DNA from 3 places in the Paenibacillus sp. HWE-109 genome. Region 2 is predicted to be linked to each of the others. Evidence: riboswitches for the same ligand, from Rfam matches in the RefSeq annotation. Region 2 holds a riboswitch; each other region holds the start of a gene.
What was found. A riboswitch is a leader RNA that binds a small molecule or an ion and turns the genes downstream of it on or off. The one in region 2 is predicted to bind cyclic di-AMP.

Region 1 (3,759 bases), 1.4 Mb from region 2:
GCAGCCGGGTACCTTGGCCGCTACAATTTTGCGAATCCGTTCACCTGCGTGATCCGGATCCGTGAAAATAATAACGCCTCTGCGCTGCTGCGCGAGTGCGATTCGCTTCAAGACAGCTTGGCCGATCGCAGAGCCGCCGGTTTCAATCGTATCCGCCTCGACTGCTCGGCGGATGGCCGTTGTATCGTCTTTTCCTTCGACGACAATGACTTCTTTAATCATAACGGTTCCCTTCCCAGTACGCAGAAAAAGAAGAGGGGTCCCCTCTTCTTTCGCCCAGGCTGCTTGCCTGGCAACGTATATATGACATTCTTCCCGCCGAAACAGACGTTTACACGTTAGTTTTCGGAAGGCTTTTTCGGTCCGACCACGTAGACCGTATACCCCTGTTTTGTTCCGAATTTATTGGCATAACCATTATCCTCGAAGTAGACATCAATAGTTTGGCCCTTCACACCGCTGCCGGTATCTTCTGCACGGCGGAAACCAATACCTTCAATGTACACCCACCAACCGAGTGGAATGACTTTGGGATCAACAGCAATTGTTCTTCCTTCCGTTACGGTAGTGCCCGTATAGGTTTTACCATAACCAGGAGTCCCCTCTGATTTACCTGTTGATTCGGCTCCCGCTGAGTAAGCCGTGAGCTTCACATTTTTGAGGATTTGTTTATAACCGAAAGTAACCCCATTCTTCGAAACTTCATCCACGCTTGGCGAGGAAGCCGAAAGAACCACGACCGGATTCTTCGTGCCAATCGACACGACTTTCTTAATGCTTTCTGTTTGTACTTCTTCACCCACAACTGCTTCCGCGACTAAAACACCGTCTTCGAAAGTCTTTTCTTTCTTCTTCAAGAGCACGCCTTCTTTGCCTTCTTGGACGATTTGCTCTTTGCCTTTGAGCAGCGATGCGTCGTTCTTTTTTTCCGTATCGAACGCGATCGGCTCTGTGACTGCCTCCGTCTCTTTTTTCACACGGACGATTTTGACTGCATCGCCGGAAGCCAGAGCGGCTGTCGGTTCGGGAGTGATCTTGTCAAGCTCCCCAAGTGCAATATGTAAACGTTGCAATGCACTTTCTACCGTTCTTGCAGTTGTGTAAACAGTGGTGGTCTTTCCATCAGCAGTCAATTGAATTGGTGATGCATGCTCGATAACAAATTTGTCTCCGCCTTTGATTTTGGTCGTAGGCATTGCAGATATTTCATCGTGTTCACCAATCGTTATGGCTTGTTCATCCAGTAGGCGTTGCAGGACCCATTGTTTCGTATGTACAACGGTTTCTTGTCCATTCACAACCACGGATACGCTCTTGGTAGCCGTACCGTACAACAACACCAAAAACATGAAAGTCATTGCGATTGAGATAAGAGCTAAGCTTAAAATCAAACGCAAGTTTTCATGCTTCCATCGCAATGCGAAGGACATGCTGGATGATCGTTTTACATGGGTCTCGCTAAATGAGATACTGCCCACTTCTTCGGTCCTCCTTCAAAGCCTCGCCGCCAGGTTACAGCATGATTAAATTTGACGCGACTAAGGTTTTTTAGTTTAACTTAATGTGTTCGCCTTCCACAGACGCTACTAAACGCCGTTTTCGGTCGTCCCACACCATGTTGCCATTCATCATTCTATGAATTCCGGGTCCTTTTTAGTCGTCCATCCTGCGTACAGCACCGAAAGAAGACAAAAAGCCAGCAAGAAGAGGACTCTTCTCGCTGGCATAGTTTGCATAGTTAAATACACAAATAGCACGAACGACAATCGTTACCTCTCTTACGCTTACGAGGTTAGCTGACGGATTCGGACGTGAGAGTCGCCCTACTACAAGCATACACAGTATGCTCTAAGATTCACCCCTGTTACTCACTCTGTTTACTTCAGCAACGCCAAGGCTGCTTTAGCTTACAGTGGTTCCCCCGTTCCCATAAATGGAACTCAGCGAATGGAAAATCGGCAAATTGGTTATTAAGTTATTATGAAAAGTATATTACGCTGTTAATCTGAACCTGTAAAGGCAATGACACCTGCTAAAAAGGGCTAAATCGCCGAAAATTAGCTTAATTATCCAACAAAACTGCCTTTTATCTACATTTAACTCTTTATAACGTACGAATACTAACTATCTTCGAATTTATACTGTCAAACTAGGCTTGGAAAGCAAATTTGTTTATAATGATCGTGTACAAAACGGATTCGAAAATGCCAATAATTTGCTATTTAGGGAGGCACTGAGATGGGGCCCATTTTACAAGTTGACGCTTTATACGGGGGATATTTACCGAACAAACCTGTTCTTCATGACCTGACTTTTTCGATTCTTCAGGGCGAAATGATGGGTCTGATTGGACTGAATGGAGCAGGCAAAAGTACGACGATTAAGAACATCCTCGGCTTGCTTCAACCTCAGAAGGGAACGATCCGCATCAATGGATTGACACTAGCTGAACAGCCGCTCCCTTATCGGGCCACTTACGCTTATGTTCCTGAGAGTCCGGAGCTTTATGAAGAACTAACCATCCGTGAACACCTCGAACTTACCGCAATGGCCTACGGTTTATCAAGGGAAGATTACCTGAGTCGCTCTCACGCATTATTAGAGCAGTTTCACATGCAGGACAAGTTAAACAGCTTCGCCAGCCACCTATCCAAAGGGATGAAGCAAAAAGTAATGATCATGAATGCCTTCCTGATCGAACCTTCTTTATATATCATTGATGAGCCCTTTCTCGGACTCGACCCCTTAGCCATTCGGTCTTTATTAGAACTTATGGTTAAAATGAAAAATAAAGGCGCCTCTTTCCTCATATCCTCGCATATTTTGTCTACGATTGAGAAATATTGCGACAACTATGTCGTTTTGCACCGAGGCCATATGGTGGCACAAGGAAATTTAGTCGAATTGCGCGATCAATCCGATCTTCCTGCAGCATCCCTGGACGACATTTTCTACAAGCTCGTTAAAGGGGATTCGTGATGAGCCATATGGACATGAATACCCGTTCTCTTTGGCAGCAAAGATTCCAACATTATATGAAGGAATCTATAGGCTACTGGCAATATGCGGCACGCAGCAATTTTCTTGGCCTTGTGTTGTTTCTTGTCATTCTTGCTTCCTATTATTACGCAAAAATATTACAGCGTCTTCCGACAGATTATCCCTATTTGTGGTTCGTGCTGCTCTTGCTCGTTCCGTCGATTGCTTCCAGCCCAATTCGAACTCTGGTGCGGAGCGCAGACCGCATGTTCCTGCTGCGAATCGAACACCAAATGGGCGCTTATTTCCGCAGCAGCTTCATTTACAGCTTCTCGCTGCAAGCTATTTTGACCTTCCTCGCGTGGGTTGTGTTATGGCCGCTTTATCATCACTGCCTTGGGGCTAACGCGCAGCATTTCTTATTGATGCTTGTCTTCCTTCTTCTAATAAAGACTGCTAATTTATTGGCGAGCTGGCAAGAGAGCCGCTTCGCACATGAACGCGCACGAATGGTCTCGGCCAGCTTCCGTTGGCTAGCCACAATTGCTCTTCTTATCCTGCAATTCCACTACCATATGCTATGGGCAAGCGCTGCCGCCATTGTGCTTATTATGATCTGGTTAGCGCTCACGCGTTTCGTTTCCAAATATATGATTGGATGGGATTACCTGATCGCCAGAGAAAGGCAGCAGCAAGCCAGACTTTACGCCTTTTTCAACTGGTTCGTGGATGTGCCTGCGCTGCCAACACGAATAACCCGCAGAGCTTGGGTCAGCGGGT
Region 2 (3,759 bases):
GCTTAAGCTCCCATACTTTCTCCCGCAATTGCTCTTCTTCGGTGGAGTTCTGCTTGTGATCCTTTAATTGTTGGAATAATTTCAGCATATTTCGGTTGATGGAATCAAACATTTGCCATAGTTGAAATTCAAATTGACGAGTCAAATGAAGCTCAAATTGATTTAATGTTTGGAGGATTTGTTGCTGCCATTCCGTATCTCCTAGTGCTAGAGCATAATTGTATAGATCAAGATGATCGTTAATCCAGGTTTGGGCAATGGGGTGTTTGTAAGTGAACATCTTGAACAGCTCCTTTTTTTAAAACCTTATACCGAGTATTATACTAGGAATTATCAGGAATTCAAGTGCTATATATAAAAAAAGTTGGATTTTGTGAAAAAAGATCTCACAAATCCAACTTTTTATTTGTTTAATTTGATAATTTATATACTTTAATGGTTTGGATGCCGAATTTTCTTAATGTTGTCTGGGAACCAGGAACAAAGATATCCAGGTGCTTTCCTTTAACAGAACCGCCAGTATCTGTTGCGTAGGCATACATGCCGCCTGCTGGTAACCCATTGAAGGTATAACCTTCTATATAGAGCTTTGATCCAAGCGGGATTACAGATGGATCAACAGCTACAGTTCCAATGGAAAGGGGATTGCCGAGAAAATCTAGAGCTGCATATCCGCCATTTTCAGCAGGATCTGCAGAATAGACCGTCGATTGAAAGAGTTCATAATCGGGTGCATGGTGATTGCCATCCTTGCTAAGTATCGCTATATTGCTGCTAGCGTCCCACTGAACGGGTATGTCGGAAGCATTGCTAAGAAAACGAAGAGGCACATAAACGCGGCCATCTTGGAATTCAGCATGGGTATCCATCATGACGGTGTTATTATCGATTTCTGCTTCTTTTTGACCCGAAACCAAAGTGATGGTGTGCTTGTCATTGTTCAGTACGACTTTGATTTGATTGCCTTCTTTGTGCCATTGCACGTCATAACCTAATTTCTCCGTTACGAAACGAACGGGTACTTGCGTGGCATGATTGCCATCCAGATAGGGCTGTGCATCCGGAAATTGCACCAGATCATCATTGACTTGCACTTTCACATCCATCTCGGCCGCGTGGGCGGAACATGGGGAAAGAAAGCCTCCTGCCAAGACTGTTAAAGACACAGCAAGGCTAGTTAACCCTTTTGTAAGCTTATTCAATTGGTGAGCCTCCTTCATGAGCCTTCGAGGTTAGTTGACGGGTTCGGGAAGAAGGTTCTCCCTAGTCTGCTCCGCGAAAGAGCAAATATTCACCCCAAGTAAATCGTCCCCCGTACCGGCACTTTGTCTGTGCACCGGACTCGGCTTTAGATAGTTTACCATCGAACATTCAGGCGGAACAACGACCAAAATATGGATGGTCCCAAAACCATACTGGACTTAGGTCTAGGAACAAAACAGTCGCGAGTCCGTTTTGAGCGGTACTTGTTTCAGCTAGAATGAAGACATGAAGCAAACACGAAGGGCGGTTGGCAAGATGAGGTTGGATCGATCAAAAAGTATCGCATTGCTTTTCATTACAGTAGGCTTACTGATTTGTTTACATCAATTTGGTCATTTAATGGGATGGCTGATTCCGGTGTCCATGGTGGTGTTGGGCTATGTCGGCATACAGAATGAAAAGAAAATAGGATGGTTGATTTTTGGCATAGGGGCTTTGATCTTGACGTTCAAATTGTCTGGACTCCTGATTCTCGGTTTGGCTGTGTGGATGTTGGTTTATGGCTTCCGCTTGCTGAAGAAACAGGATGTTCCATCTAATCATGAATTTTAATCGATGAGAAAATAGGAGGTGTGGCATAATGAGCATATTGAATCGGATTGGTAAAATGGCTGAGACGGCCTGGCAGGAAGCTGCTTGCAAGCTGGATCAGCATGAGCGGGGAGGCAGCGCCTCAGAAGCGGGGCAGCGCGGGATCAAGGCGCTGGAACAGCGCTATGAGGAAGCGCTGCAGCATACGATAGAGCTGAGACGGCTATGTGTGAACGCCGAGGAGATGGCGCAGCTGCGGAGCGAGCAAGCTGAGCTGGCGATGCGCGCCGGCGAAGAGGACCTCGCGCGGATGGCACTGCAAGAGAAGCTGCGCGAGGAAGCCGCTAGCGAGCAGTTCCGCGCGCAATACGCAAGCAGCCAGGACTTGTGCCTGGCGCTTGCGGATGAATTGCGCGGGCTGCGTGCCGGGCACGCAGCAGGTGAACGGCAGCCGGAAGGCGGGCTGCCGCCGAAGGATGCTCGCGACACATGGCGCGAGCTGGAAGTGACCGGCCGCGAGCTTGGCCGGGAAGCGCTGCAAGGCCTCCGCGTCGCGGGCCGCCTGTCGCGTGAGACGCTGAAGGAAGCCGGCGGCAATCTTCAGCAGGAGCTGCGCTCGCTGCGCGGCAAGCTCAAGCAGGATTGGCAGCATCAGAGCTTCAGCGAAGAAAAGGACTCGAGCGGCAAGAAATAGCCGCGAATCATCGTGCAGCGCCGGAGACACGGCGCACCGCATGACCTTCAAGATTCACGAAAAAGCCTTGCCGATCAAGGATTTCATCTTGGAGGTCGTCCATTCTTATGGTATGCTAGGGTTCTATATCAGCTATTTAAATTTGGCAGCCAGAGGAGGTGCAGCGATGGGCGAAGAAACCAAAAACAACCGCAGCCGGAATACAGCACTTGTGCTGATTGGAGCCGGTCTTTTTTTGCTTCTAGACCATACGATAGGCTTTTTCCCCATTCTTGCGATTATCCTCGTCTTGCTTGGTATTCATCGGGTTCGTTCACGTAAAGAACGCAAGGGCTATGTGTTGATCGGCATCGGGGCGGTCATCTTATTCGGAGATCACATTACAATTGTGTTTTCTATTGTTTTAATTTCACTAGGCCTGTTTTTTATACGGTCGAAGCAAGTGCACAAGGACGATACGTATATTCAAAAGCAAAAGCTGATGGACAGCGTCCGCTTGGGCCGCGAGCCGTGGATTTTGCGCAACAGCTCGACTTGGTACATTATCGGTGAAACGTATATTGATCTCTCCCTTGCGATTCTGGAACAAAAAGAAACCACGTTGATTCTACAAGGGGTCGTCGGTGATGTGGACATTAAAGTGCCTGATGATATCGGTGTCTCCGTAGCTACTTCCGTGACTTTTGGACAAATTCAGGTGGCCAATGAGAAGGAATCCGGCGTAATGAACAAATTAACATGGCAATCACCCAACTATGAGCACTGTGATCATCGTGTGAAACTAGTTCTTTCCTACATCGTAGGAGATATCAAGATTAAAGTAATGTAACGTAGTGGAGGAGGTTCAGTACCTATTGGACGGCTATAAACGGCGATTAACCAACATGATATGGCGCAGTATGGCTGAATCAATCATCTTTAGTTTCTTTGTCTTAGGCGCTATTATTTATTTTTTGCAATCACGCAATTTGATCGTGCCGTTTGCGAACTGGCAGGAAGGCGTGAAGTTTACCTTTATGGCGATCTTGATCATCGGCAGCATAGGAGCAGGCTATGGCTATTGGAATAGCAGTCGTATAACAAGGCGGCTTGAGCCGATGATGGAAACGATGATTCTACTGGAAAAAGGCACATTTTCCCGTGAAGGCTTCGAATATGGGGAAGATGAAATTGGCCGTCTCAGCGAGCAGTTGGGGCGGATTATGAAGCGCTGGGAAGAACAGGTTACTTCCTTGCAGCGATTGTCCAACGATAATGCCGAGCTCGCAGAG
Region 3 (3,759 bases), 2.1 Mb from region 2:
GGTCATGGAAATGGATTATGGGGTTTCCCCTAATCTGGCGGTCGAGTCCAGCTATATTACTTCCCCTAATACATTGAATCAGAATGCATGGGCCTACACCGGACATGATCAGTATGCGGAAAATGTGTATACACGAGGGAAACTTGTGCTGAAAGCTATTGAGAAACAAGTCGGTACGAAGACAATGGACCGCATCATGCGCACCTACTTCCAGAAATGGGAGTTCAAACACCCTTCGACGAAGGATTTTCAAAATGTCGTTGAGGACGTGACCAAAACCAAATGGGATGATTTCTTCAATGAATATGTGTATGGCGCGATGATGATGGATTACTCCGTGGAGAGTATCCAAGTGAAAGCCAGCGGAATGAAAGAGAAGCCCTCCTATGACAGCACGATTGTCATTTCGAAGAAAGGCGGCAATTCACCGGAGGTTCCTATCCACTTCCATTTCGCTGACGGCACCTCGCTCGACAAAACGTGGGATGGCAAGGAAAGCCGGATTGAATTCAAATTAACCCACACGGCACCTGTAGATTGGGTTCGCATTGATCCTAAGTATTCACTCATTCTAGAAAACAAGCACATCAACAATTATCTGCAAACAGAAGTGAATCCGAAGTGGAAAATCCGTTGGAATCTCGGCATCATTCAATTCTTGCAAGCCATTTTCGGCTGGGTTTCCTGGTAAAGCATAACCCTTAAGGAGGGACCTCCATGACATCCTATCTCAAATCCGGCTTAAGGGCAGCTTTCGCGCAGCCTTTCGCCACGATCATCTTGTTCGTGTATCAAATGGGCTGGAGCATTCTGCTCTATAAGCTGGTGCAGGGGGTGCTTGTCCCTCTTATGCACCGCTTTCCAGGCGGTGAGCAGCCCAAAGAAGCGCTGCAGGTGTTCCTGGCTGAAAGCCAGTTTCAGCTCATGAAAACTGATCTGAGCCATTCCTATCTCTGGTGGCTCGGAGCTCTGCTGGCGCTGCGCATGCTGCTCACGCCGGTGCTCAGCAGCGGCGTGTATTACTCGCTCACGCATTCTGAACAAAATGCCGGCTATCGCTTCTTCCGAGGCATCAAGGTGCTGACGCTCCCTTTCCTCCTTGCGTATATCGCGCGAATTGCACTTACCTTGCTGCCGCTCATTTGGCTGCTGCCCAAAGCGCAAACAACCTTGGCGCACAGCACCTCTTATGAGCAGGCTGCCCTGCAGTTGCTGCCATGGTTCATCGGCATGCTGGTCTATGGATTTCTCTTGCATCTGCTCTTCATGTATGTGCAATTCGCGCTTGCCGGCCATCTGGGTGTTCTCTCCACCGTCATTACCTTTATTCGCTATTCGTTTCCTATTGTCGGACTGGCGCTCCTTCTTTTGCTTAGCTCGGGACTATTGGCAGGGCTCACGATTACGGCTACTTACCTATGGGCAGGTCTGGTAGCGCTAATCATTTATCAGCTATTCCCACTTTTCCACATATTCCTGCAAATTTGGGCGATCACGTCACAATTCAAACTGCTTTCCGCTAAATTGAACGGTTAAAATCAACAAAAAAAGCTTATACTGACTTAAATTTCCTCATTCCTCAGCGAATGGGGATTTTTTTGTCTGTTTAGCTGTGTTTTCCACACTTTTTCAAAAGAAAGCGTTCATAAAAAGAGGAATTTAGATCTTTATGACGAATTACAAGGACTAGCATCAAAAAAACCAAATATTTCATGCCGAATTCTCCATTTCATGGGGAAACGGGGGAACCACTACCCGGGTGAATTGATCTTGCAAGACAGGGATCATAGGGAACCTTCAACCGAACCCTCCAGCTAACCTCGTAGGCACCGGAAGGAGACAAGCAGTTGAAAAAGATTGTTGCTCTTGTTTTTAGTCTTGTTTTGTTTTTGAGTGTAGCTTTAGGAAGTGTATCAGCGTCACAATCTAAGTTGGATGAAACGGTTGACGGATTGCTCGGTGTTCCGTACAGAGATGCGGGAACGACAACAAAGGGCTTTGATTGCTCTGGATTCACCGCATACGTTTTCGACCAGTTCGGCATTGACCTTCCTCATAGTTCATCTTCTCAAAATACAGAAGGCTATTGGGTTGACAAAAGTGATCTTCGCAAAGGTGATCTTGTGTTCTTCAACACAGGTGGCAAAGGTGTTTCTCACGTAGGTATCTACCTTGGAAACGGTGAATTCATTCATTCCGCATCCAATGAAGGTATTGTGAAAAACAAACTAAGCGAATCCTATTATGCGAAACGGTATGTATCCGCCAGACGCGTTCTGTGGGATGATATCTACAATCAGCTGACTGCTGAATCCAAGTAATTTTCCTGCAATACTATGAATAAAGCCTGGACAAGCCTCAGCTCGAAAGAGCCGCTTTCCAGGCTTTTATTCTGTCGGGAGGCCTAGTCTATAATGAAATTATTCCTACATCGGAAGGATTTGCGGGTAGATGATCTGGCTGCATTCAACTACTTGTTGAGCAGTGGCGGACCTAGTCTGCATATGCTTATTCTCGATCCGTTTTTACTGCGCCATTCTAGACATGAAGCCCATAGCGGCAAGCAATTTCTGCGGTATGTGAGACGGTTGATGAACCTTTATAAGCAATATGGTAAAACGATCTATGTGGTGTACGGAGAGCCGGAAGTTGTTCTTGAACAAGTGCTGCACAACGCACCGATAGATGAGGTTATCGTACATAGGGATTTCACGCCTTATTCCAAAACACGCGATCGGAAGCTTCGTGAAGCCGCTCGAGCACGAGGTGTACCGTTCACGGAATTCGTTGATCACACCTTGGCGGATTTAGCCGATTTCCAGATTTCCTCTGGCAAAAGCGGTCCTTACAAAGTTTATACCCCCTTTTATAAAAAGCTAAACACCTACTTGCAAACTTTCTATCGTCCTTCTTCGCCGCTTCATCTGGGTGATTTGTCGACGGTGGATCTCGCCCAGTTGGAGGGCAGCCAACGCTTATTGGAGCTCTTCCAAAGCTGGGTTCCCCCTTTCTCTCTCGAAGATTATTTCCCTGCTGAAAATCCTATAGAATCACTGGAAGATTTCCTGACGGACCATCTCCCCTTCTATGCGGCACGCCGCGACTATTACGCTTATGATGGCACAAGCTCACTTAGTGCCGCGATTAATGCAGGCGCCATCTCGATCCGCAAGGTGTACGAGGCAGTCATGGAGCAGGAACATTCGGCCGCGTGGGTGCGCCAACTGGTGTGGCGGGATTTCTATTTGTATCAATCTATCTACGATGAGAACTTTTTCAGCTATGAGAAGACGTTTGACTTCACCAACCTGAGTGATCGGCATTTCGAGGCTTGGCGCAAAGCTGAAACCGGCGTGCCCATCATTGATGCAGCGATGACAGAGCTCAATGATACCGGCCGCATGCCCAATCGGCTGCGAATGATTACAGCCATGTTCCTCACGAAGAACTTGCTGTGTCCATTTACGCTGGGCGAGCAGTATTTCCGCTACAAACTCAGTGATTACGACAATACCCTTAACCGCGGCGGGTGGTTATGGTGCGCCTCTTTGGGCTTCGATGCGTCGCCCTATTTCCGCATTATGAATCCCGTGACGCAATCGATCACCTATGATCCGAGCGGCCAATACCTGCGCAGATGGCTGCCGCAGATGACCGGACTAAGCGACAAGCAGATTCATCAGCCTCAAGCCCATGCCATCGTTGATCTGAAGCAGTCCAGAGCAGCCGCGATCGAGGTTTACAAACATATTTTGAAAA

Region 1: another riboswitch for cyclic di-AMP. It lies ahead of LOZ80_RS32490 (resuscitation-promoting factor); the one in region 2 lies ahead of LOZ80_RS39260 (stalk domain-containing protein).
Region 3: another riboswitch for cyclic di-AMP. It lies ahead of LOZ80_RS29425 (C40 family peptidase); the one in region 2 lies ahead of LOZ80_RS39260 (stalk domain-containing protein).

The regions. Positions count from the first base shown of each region.
Region 1 covers NZ_CP091881.1:7,567,042-7,570,800, reverse strand. The annotation lists gene rnmV (ribonuclease M5) at 1-222, opposite strand, end outside; gene LOZ80_RS32490 (resuscitation-promoting factor) at 339-1,478, opposite strand; cyclic di-AMP (ydaO/yuaA leader) riboswitch at 1,767-1,956, opposite strand; gene LOZ80_RS32485 (ABC transporter ATP-binding protein) at 2,239-2,979, shown strand; gene LOZ80_RS32480 (ABC transporter permease) at 2,979-3,759, shown strand, end outside.
Region 2 covers NZ_CP091881.1:8,951,476-8,955,234, forward strand. The annotation lists gene LOZ80_RS38520 (hypothetical protein) at 1-280, opposite strand, end outside; gene LOZ80_RS39260 (stalk domain-containing protein) at 411-1,202, opposite strand; cyclic di-AMP (ydaO/yuaA leader) riboswitch at 1,207-1,358, opposite strand; gene LOZ80_RS38535 (hypothetical protein) at 1,519-1,815, shown strand; gene LOZ80_RS38540 (PspA/IM30 family protein) at 1,844-2,488, shown strand; gene liaF (cell wall-active antibiotics response protein LiaF) at 2,529-3,317, shown strand; gene LOZ80_RS38550 (sensor histidine kinase) at 3,343-3,759, shown strand, end outside.
Region 3 covers NZ_CP091881.1:6,858,853-6,862,611, forward strand. The annotation lists gene LOZ80_RS29415 (M1 family metallopeptidase) at 1-691, shown strand, start outside; gene LOZ80_RS29420 (hypothetical protein) at 718-1,536, shown strand; cyclic di-AMP (ydaO/yuaA leader) riboswitch at 1,704-1,844, shown strand; gene LOZ80_RS29425 (C40 family peptidase) at 1,848-2,321, shown strand; gene LOZ80_RS29430 (cryptochrome/photolyase family protein) at 2,415-3,759, shown strand, end outside.